One region of the Brevibacterium sp. FME37 genome, then DNA from elsewhere that is predicted to be linked to it. Evidence: predicted binding sites of a transcription regulator. Region 1 holds the regulator's gene; the other holds the start of a gene.

Evidence for each region. The regulator HrcA, encoded in region 1, represses chaperone genes, less so after heat shock. The targets are predictions, from matches to a motif close to TTNGCACTCGNNNNNNNCGAGTGCNAA.
Region 2: groL (chaperonin GroEL) is a predicted target of HrcA. The motif match lies at 2,992-3,018, and genes of this name have one in related genera.

The regions. Positions count from the first base shown of each region.
Region 1 covers NZ_JABUYE010000001.1:192,764-197,544, reverse strand. The annotation lists gene INT29_RS00835 (PhoH family protein) at 1-165, opposite strand, end outside; gene INT29_RS00830 (16S rRNA (uracil(1498)-N(3))-methyltransferase) at 233-1,021, opposite strand; gene dnaJ (molecular chaperone DnaJ) at 1,018-2,136, opposite strand; gene hrcA (heat-inducible transcriptional repressor HrcA) at 2,276-3,346, opposite strand; gene INT29_RS00815 (DUF3097 domain-containing protein) at 3,488-4,351, shown strand; gene INT29_RS00810 (DUF4870 domain-containing protein) at 4,459-4,781, shown strand, end outside.
Region 2 covers NZ_JABUYE010000004.1:292,355-297,135, reverse strand. The annotation lists gene INT29_RS07395 (DUF1707 domain-containing protein) at 1-665, shown strand, start outside; gene INT29_RS07390 (hypothetical protein) at 721-1,104, opposite strand; gene groL (chaperonin GroEL) at 1,198-2,835, opposite strand; gene INT29_RS07380 (cold-shock protein) at 3,438-3,641, opposite strand; gene INT29_RS07375 (LytR C-terminal domain-containing protein) at 4,018-4,638, opposite strand; gene INT29_RS07370 (DUF3263 domain-containing protein) at 4,641-4,781, opposite strand, start outside.

The DNA.
Region 1 (4,781 bases):
GTCGGGGAAGACTCGCTCGAGCTTGCGCAGGTTCGACTCCCCCGGTCCGAAGAACTCGACCAGATCGATGGAGTCGGGAATCACGAGACGCACTGTGTCCGACGGCGTTTCTTCGCCTGGAGTGGGGTTCACAGAGTTCGTGGGCTGAGTGGAGGTGTCCAGAATGATCCTTAGTGGCTGTTCGTACGTTTAGGAGTACTGCAATTGTGTGCTTCCATCGTAGTCCGCTTAGTCACCAACGGCCCAATGAATTCTGAGCCATGACGAGCCCGGCCGCACCGGCGGAGGACGACCGCAGGACTGTAGGACCGAGAAGTACGGCTTTGGCGCCGACGGCCGCGAGTGCATCAAGCTCTGCGTCGCTGACGCCGCCTTCGGGACCAACGACTAAGACGATGCGTTCGGGATCTGGAGAATTCTCCATTCCAGAGGCAGCAGGCGAGATGCGCGCGGAACGAGGTTCACTCAGGGCCTGCGAGAGTCTGAGTTCTGCGGCCTCATGCAGGACGTAGACGGTGTCAGTCTCGCTCAGAGTCGCTGCGAGGCCGGTGCCGCGGACCAGGTCGCGGCGCAACGGGAAGCGGGAGCGTCGGGCCTGCAGGGAGGCCGCCCGGATGACGTTGTCCCATTTGGCGGCGAGCTTGTCACGCTTCTTCGCCGGCCAATCGGCGATCGAACGCTCGGCGGCCCAGGGAACCACCTCGTCGACGCCGATCTCTGTGGCGGTTTCGATCGCCTGCAGGTCACGGTCGCCCTTGGCCAGAGCCTGCACGAGAACCAACCGTGGCTGGTCTGCTCTCGTGTGCGTGACCGATGCGACGTGAAGTCCGAGTTCGTTCGTCGAGGCGTTCGAAACGGTTCCGCGCACACGGGTGCCGGATCCGTCGACGACTTCGAGTTCGTCCCCCGGTCCGAGTCGGCGGACTCGGACCGCGTGCCCGGCCACGTCCTCACCGAAAGTGAGCACCTGGCCGGTGACCGCCTCGGCGGACTGGGGCGAGAAGAAGACGGGAAGACTCACCGACCGGCGAACTTCTCACGCATGCGGGAGAACACGCCACGGTTCTGGGTGGTGATCTGGGCGCGTGGGGTCTCTTCCTCACGCAGCGTTGCCAACTGCGCAAGCAGGTCCTTCTGCGCGTCGTCGAGCTTGTCCGGCGTCATCACGTCGACCGTGATGAGCAGGTCGCCTCGGGTCTCCGAGCGCAGTCGGGTGGCGCCGAGGCCGGGCAATTTGACGACGGTGCCCGACTGGATGCCGGCCTCGATGGAAAGGTCCTGCGTGCCGTCGAAGGTGTCGAAGGGGATCGAGGCACCGAGTGCGGCTGCCGTCATCGGCACGGAGACGGAGGCGCGCAGGTTGTCACCGTCGCGCTGGAAGACTTCGTGGCGGGCCACCATGACCTCGACGAAGAGGTCGCCGGCAGGTCCGCCGCCGGGGCCCACTTCGCCCTGGGATGAGAGCTGGATGCGTGTGCCGTCGGAGACTCCGGCGGGGATTCGGATCTTCATGGTCCGCTGTTTGCGGACGCGTCCGTCACCCTGGCAGTTGAGGCAGGGGCTGGGAATGACGGTGCCGTAGCCGTGGCAGGAGTTGCACGTCTGGTTGGTCACCATCTGGCCCAGCAGGGTCCGGGTCATGCGCTGGACGCTGCCGGCTCCGTGGCACAGGGTGCAGGTCTCAACGGATGTGCCCTGCTGTGTTCCGGCACCTGAACAGGTGTCGCAGACGACTGCCGTGGTGACATCGAGATCGATGTTTCCGCCGAACGCGGCGGTTTCGAGATCGATGTTGACTCCGACGAGTGCGTCCTTGCCACGCTGTGTGCGCGGCATCGGGCCACCGGCCGAGCCGGCTCCCCCGCCGAAAAAGGTCTCGAAGATATCGCCGAAGCCGCCGAAGCCGCCACCGCCGGCAGGGAAGCCCTGTCCGTTCTCGCCGCCTCCCATGTCGTAGTTACGGCGCTTCTCCGAATCGGAGAGGACGTCGTAGGCGAGGGAAATGGCTTTGAATTCGTCCTCGTGTCCGGGGTTCACATCGGGGTGATATTTCCGAGCGAGCTTTCGGTACGACGATTTGATTTCAGCCGCCGAAGCGTCTTTGGACACTCCGAGTGTTTCATAGTGATCGGCCACAGAAACTTCTCTCTCCCTGGTGGTGTGCGTTGTTCGCGTTCTCGTGCCTGTTCGCGCGGTGGTGTTGGTGCGCGCTGTGCTGTGTGGTCCTATTGTGCTGTGTGGTCATGGTGTGCTGTGTGCGCTCGTGCCGGTGCATCTAGCCCTGATCGAGGACAGAGGAGACGTATTTCGCTACGGCCCGCACAGCTGTGATCGTCGTGGGGTAGTCCATCCGGGTCGGCCCGAGCACAGCCAATCGAGCGGAGGACCCCGCGTCATGACCATATTCGGCAGCCACGAGAGATGTCGAGCTGAATGACTCGTGAGTATTCTCACGACCGATCCGAACGCTGATCTCCTCTTGATCCTCGGCCATCGATGTCAGCAGCTTGAGCAGTACAACCTGTTCTTCGAAAGCTTCGAGGATCGGTGCCATCTTCTCACCGAACTCCCTCCCGGAGCGAGCCAGATTCGCTGTGCCCGCCATGATGATGCGTTCTTCGCGTGTGGCCATGATGAGATCGGTGACCGCGGACCGGACCTGTGCCAGCGCTGCGGCGACGTCCGCGCCTGGTTGGCTGGTCGCCACGACAGGCTCTGTCACAGCGGGGTCCATGCCCTGCACCGAAGCCCTGGATGTACTCGTGCTCATCACTTGCGATAACTTCTGGCCGGAGAATTCGGTGTTGACCTCATCGCGGATTCCCCGCAGCACCTCGTCATCCACGCTGCCGGGAGTGATCACAATCTTCTGTTCGACCTGACCGGCGTCGGTGATGAGGACGACGAGGATGCGGTTGGGGCCCAGCCCTACGACCTCAATGTGTTTGATCGTGGCGCGGGAGACGCTCGGGTACTGGATCAGTGCCACCTGATGGGTCAGGCCTGAGAGCACACGCACCGTGCGGTCGAGCATGTCATCGAGGTCCCCGTCGCCGTCGATGAGCTGGAAGATCGCACGTCGCTCAGCATGCGTCAGCGGTTTGAAGTCGTCGATGCGGTCGACGAACATGCGGTAGCCGAGATCGGTCGGAATCCGCCCTGCCGAAGTGTGGGGCTGCGCAATGTAGCCCTCTTGCTCTAGATGGGCCATGTCGTTGCGGATCGTGGCCGGAGAGACGCCGAGCGTGTGGCGCTGCACGATGGCCTTCGATCCGACGGGTTCGTTGGTGGCGACGAAGTCTTCGACGATCGCACGCAGAACCTGTGCTCGCCTGCTGTCGTTCATTCGTCTCCTTCCTTCGCTCGGCACCGTTTTTGGCACTCATCTGTCTTGAGTGCCAATTCTACGCCTCTTATATTCCGAATTCACTTTCGGCTCCATCTCAGCGGGTCACCACCCATCCCATCGAGTCCTTGATTAGGGTGGTTGTCCGTGAATACCTTTGATCGCTACGGGCCCGATGTGCTGGCCGGCTCCTCGCCCTCCTCACACCGACCCAAGAAGTCCACCCCCGTCGAACTGGGTCTCGGCATGGTTCTCGAAGACGCGATGAGCGGATATGTCGGTGCCGTCGTCGGCGCCGAGAAGACCACCGCCGGAGTCGTCGTCAATCTCGAGGACCGGGCAGGAAAGGTCCGCGCATTCCCCTTGGGGCCTGGCTTCCTTCTCGAAGGCAAACCCGTCGACCTCAGACTGCCGGCCAAGAAGAAATCGGCTCCCGGTCGCACAGCCTCGGGGTCGCGCGCGGTCGGCAATGCTCGGGCCCGAGTGGCTCGCGGATCTCGCATCTGGGTCGAAGGCAAACACGATGCCGAGCTCGTCGAGAAGATCTGGGGCGACGATCTGCGCATCGAAGGTGTCGTCGTCGAACCGCTGGGCGGCCTGGACGATGTCGCCGACAAGCTCGCGGCGTTCGGTCCCGACAAGGACCACCGCGTCGGGGTCCTGGCCGACCATCTCGTGTCCGGCACCAAAGAATCCAAGATCGCCGAGGCGGTGCGCGCCGATCCGCGCTATCGCGACGTCGTCCACATCATCGGTCATCCTTATGTCGACATCTGGCAGGCCGTCAAGCCTCATGTCGTGGGCATCAGGGAATGGCCAGTCGTGCCTCGGGGCGAGGACTGGAAGACAGGGATCCTGCGGCGTATCGGTTGGCCTCACGCCGACCACAGGGACGTGGCCCGGGGCTGGGTGCGTATCTTGGGCAAGGTCAGCACCATCGCCGACGTCGAACCCACGCTCTCAGGTCGAGTCGAAGAACTCATCGACTTCGTCACCGTCGGTTGAGGCCCAGGTCGATTGTGATCGATCTGGTACACGATTCGGGCTTTCCCCAGTTCGGCGACATGGCGTTTCCGATAGTGTGAATGACCAGAAGCTCTGAAAGGACCCGCATGTCTTATAACCTGCAGCAGCCGAACAACGGCTCTGACCAGTCGCGTCCCATGCCACCGAATTATTCTCAGGCCTCTGGACCCCACCAGCCCTACAGCCAGCAGAACCAAAGCTACGGTTCGCAGCAGCCAAACCCGGCTCAGCAGAACTATGGTTCCCAGCAGGGCCAGCCCCCACAGCCCGGCTACGGTTTCCAACAGCCTTATGGTCAGAGCCAGCCCGCTCAGCCCGGCTACGGTTCCCAGCAGGCCTACGGCCAGGGTCAGCAGCAGTACACGCAGCAGCCCTATGGGCAGCAGGCCTACGGCAACGGTCCTGCGCA
Region 2 (4,781 bases), on a different contig from region 1:
CCTTGGGCCAGATCGATGCAGAGGAGTTCGATGAGCGCAGCGAGGCTGCCAATCACATGAAGACCTTGGGAGAGGTCCCCGATCTCGTGCAGGATCTCATCATCGCCGAGGCTGGCGAGCTCGACCCGGGGGAACTCGACGATTCCGCTCGTGCCCAAGCTCTGGCCCGGTTGAACGCTGATCGTGTCCCGATCACTCCCGAACAGATCGATGCGGCCGCACAGAAATATTACAAGGACCGTGTGCGGGCCGCGCTCCTTGGAATGTTCGCGGGACCTGCAGGCGTGACGCTGGCGATCTGGGCCGCCACCTCATTCGCCCAGGGGAGGCTGATCTTCTTCTGGCCGATCTTCGTCATTCTTCCGATGCTCTTCGGCGCGATCTCGCAGATCTCCAACAAGCAGAGCCTCATCCGCAAACGCAAGCGCGAGCTGACCAAGCGGGCTCGAGCTCACTTGGGTGATGCTGAGGCCAAACGTGAACTTGAGGCGCATAAGACGGGCTTGGAGGACGAGGATGAGGACTTCGGAGACACATTCGGCAACGGATTGCAGCCTCCGCACCCATTGGCTCCCCCATTTTCACCGGGGCATGAGTCGACGCGCGATGAAATGCGCAGGCGTCGGGATGAACGCCGACGTCGACGCAGAAACCCCTGGGACTGACAGAACCGAATCGCTTCGGTCGTAACCATTCGCGAGGAACGAACCGTCAGAGCCGTCAGAGCCGGAAGGTCCGAATCTGAGCGAATTCCTCTGCCTTGTTGTTTCGGAACCAGAACGTATCCGAGAAGTAGCCGATGTCCTCCCCATCACTCGAATACTCCCACTGCCCCCAGGCAGCACCAGCCTTGCCGTGAGTGATGGCCGCCTCCAGATGACCGGCCACTGGGTTCGAGGCGCAGAGACCCAGCAGTGCTGCGACGACCTCGTCACGGCCGGTGCTGGTCTCGACTCCCCCGCTGCCGACGATCTGGAGTACGCAGTCCTCGGCGACCACCTCGGCGAGGGCCGACTCATCGCCTATGAACAGGTTCTCTTCGAACCGGGCCACGAACATGTTCTTGGGACTGTTCGCGCAGGACTCTGTGCCGGTGAATGTCATGGCACTCAGGCTACGGGAAGGACGCTGGACATAAAAGAACCGTGCCGGCACCCTTTCGGGCACCGGCACGGCTCTTCGAGCGAAAAGGGCTGATCAGAAGCCCATGCCGCCCATTCCGTCCATACCGGCAGCAGCTGCGTCAGCACCTGGTGCAGCCTTCTCAGGCTTGTCGGCGACAACCGACTCGGTGGTCAGGAACAGACCGGCGATCGAGGCGGCGTTCTGCAGGGCAGAGCGGGTCACCTTGACCGGGTCGTTGATGCCAGCGGCCAACAGGTCCTCGTACTCACCGGTTGCGGCGTTGAGGCCGAATCCGGCTTCGAGGTTGGCGACCTTATCGGCAACCACACCGGCTTCGAGGCCGGCGTTGGTGGCGATCTGCTTCAGCGGAGCTTCGATGGCAACCTTGACGATGTTGGCACCGGTTGCTTCGTCACCCTCGAGTGAGAGGTTGGCGAAGGCGGTCTTGCCCGCCTGGATGAGCGAGACGCCGCCACCGGCGACGATTCCCTCTTCTACAGCAGCCTTGGCGTTGCGCACTGCATCTTCGATGCGGTGCTTGGTTTCCTTGAGCTCGACCTCGGTCGCAGCACCGGCCTTGATGACTGCAACACCGCCGGCCAGTTTGGCCAGACGTTCCTGCAGCTTCTCACGGTCGTAGTCCGAATCCGAGTTCTCGATCTCGGCACGGATCTGTGCGACCCGGCCTGCAATCTCCTCGGCGTCTCCGGCACCTTCGACGATGGTGGTCTCGTCCTTGGTGATGACGACCTTGCGGGCGGTGCCCAGCAGTTCGGTTGTCACGTTGTCGAGCTTGAGCCCGACTTCCTCGGACACGACCTGACCTCCGGTGAGGATGGCGATGTCGGCCAGCTGAGCCTTGCGGCGGTCTCCGAAGCCAGGAGCCTTGACGGCCACGGACTTGAAGGTGCCACGGATCTTGTTCAGCACGAGAACCGCGAGAGCTTCGCCCTCAACGTCTTCGGCGATGATGAACAGCGGCTTGTTGGACTGCTGAACCTTCTCGAGGACGGGCAGCAGATCCTTCACGTTCGAGATCTTGGAGTTGACGATGAGGATGTAAGGATCCTCAAGGACAGCTTCCTGGCGATCAGTGTCGGTCACGAAGTAACCGGAGATGTAGCCCTTGTCGAAGCGCATACCCTCGGTCAGTTCGAGCTCGAGTCCGAATGTGTTGGACTCCTCGACGGTGACGACGCCTTCCTTGCCGACCTTGTCGATGGCCTCGGCGATCAGTTCACCGATAGCAGGATCTCCAGCGGAGATACCGGCGGTAGCGGCGATCTGTTCCTTGGTCTCGATGTCGATGGCGTTCTCGAGCAGGACACCGGTGACGGCTTCAACAGCCTTCTCGATGCCACGCTTGAGGCTGAGCGGATCAGCACCGGCTGCCACGTTGCGCAGGCCTTCGCGAACGAGAGCCTGAGCCAGAACGGTAGCGGTGGTGGTGCCGTCGCCTGCAACGTCGTCAGTCTTCTTGGCGACTTCCTTGACGAGCTCAGCGCCGATCTTCTCGTAGGGATCCTCGAGTTCGATCTCCTTGGCAATGGAGACACCATCGTTTGTGATGGTGGGTGCGCCCCACTGCTTTTCGAGCACGACATTGCGGCCGCGTGGTCCAAGGGTTACCTTGACCGCGTCAGCAAGCTGGTTGAGACCCGCTTCGAGTCCCCGACGAGCTTCTTCGTCGAATGCAATCATCTTTGCCATAGTGGCTTAGATCCTCCCTGATGGAGTGGAGTGGGAATCCAGCGCAGTCGTCAACGCCCGCGACGGCAGAGAGTATGCCCGCATGTTCCATTCCACATATGGACAACGCTCTCGAGACGACTGATGAGAAACCCATGGTTTTCACCACTACTAGATTTAGCACTCTCCCCATGCGAGTGCAAATATTGAGGGACTCGCCGAGGTGGCTCACCGCCCCCGATCCCTGTACCGGCGCGGTTTCGGCTCAGCGCGAAACCGCCGGGGCGTGTGGTGGGCGTCCGTGAAGTGGTCGTCCGCAGAGGAGCGGTCGTCCGCAGAGGCGCCTTCTGTTTGCGCCTTCGTCCGCTGGCAATTGCACACTCTGAGTCGGATTGAGTTGGTTGCAAACCAACTCAATCCGACTCAGACGGTAGAGACAATGCTCGCCGTTGCCCCGAGCTCTCGGCATCAACCCGGGCGCTGACTCATACGGGCCTCAATCGGCCCCAGACAACTGAAAAGCGCCAAGCAGTTGCCTGCTTGACGCTTTCCCCACTCGGAGGGATTCGGGCCTTGGCCGTGATCCCGCCGAAGCGGATCAAAAGACTTTACGTACGTGAGTCTCAGAGGAGGGTGACGGATTCCGCCTGAGGACCCTTTTGTCCTTCTCCAACTTCGAACTCAACCTGCTGGCCCTCTTCGAGAGCGCGGTAGCCGTCCATCTGGATTGCGCTCCAGTGAACGAACACGTCCTGGTTGTTACCTTCCAGGGTGATGAATCCATAGCCCTTTTCGGCGTTGAACCATTTGACGGTACCTTGTGCCATTACTTCTCCATACAGTGCAGTGTCATTGACATTCCGTCACCCCATTGCGACCGGTCTGGCCGCGCTGCGGACAACGGAAGCTAGTAAAACTCAACCGACCCCGCGATTTCTCTCATTGACCTCTAGAGAATGATCTCGGTGAAGTACGAATAGAACACAAGGGCAGTGCTTGCCTAGCTGATGCAACTCTACCCCAGGGGCGGACAGGTCCCCCGAGCACTCAACACTGTTATCGATTCGTTATACAGCTGCCGTGGAAGAGTTCACTTCCGCGCGAATCCGCGCTTCGACGGCCGGCGCGAAGCCGTGCGAAAAGCGCTCGGCTATCAAGGAGAGCTGATTCCGGCCCCACCACTTCAGCTGTTGCCTGACCGCATCAGTTGTTGTCGGTGACACCGGCTGTGCCGGATTCTTCGCCGTCCTCGTCCGAGCCGCCTTCGCCCGAACCGCTCTTGCTGGGTTCGGGCCCGCGCTCAGCGATGTCCGAGCAGATGACGACGGTGATGTCAGCATCGAAGTCCGTCGACGCTTCCGTGGCCTCGATGCCGAGCGCATCGGCGACCATCTTCGCCTGAGCCTTGTTCGCTTCGTCCGAATAGTAGACCGTGGACACGTTCAAACCGGTCGAGTAGTTGCCGACCTGGCCAATGCCCCACCCCTTCTCCTCCACTGCCTCGGAGAACTTCTTCGCGACTCCGGAGACTCCGGAACCGTTGAGGACATCGACCTTCAATGAGGAATCGGCGACGCTGACTTCGCTCTCGCTTGGCGATGGACTCGCCGAGGCGGTCTTATCGGATCCGGATTCGCCGACGTTTGACTCGGGGTCCTTCATCGACGAAGTGATGATGTTGATGGCCGCAACGACCAGCAGAACGGCAACAAGGGCGAGGATGATGACCAGTGCGATAGCACCGACATTCGACTGCGCTGAGGAGTCCAGTCGATGGGCTCCGCTGCGCCGGCCTGTTTCGATCTCGTCGAATTCGTCAGTCATGTCTACCTCGAGACGCGGGCTTGTGCACGCTCACTCTGGCGCGTGGTGCGGATGCGACGCAAGCGTTTGACCAGCATCGGGTCACTGGCAAGGGCGGCAGGGTTGTCGAGCAGGGAATTGAGGATCTGGAAGTAGCTGGTGGC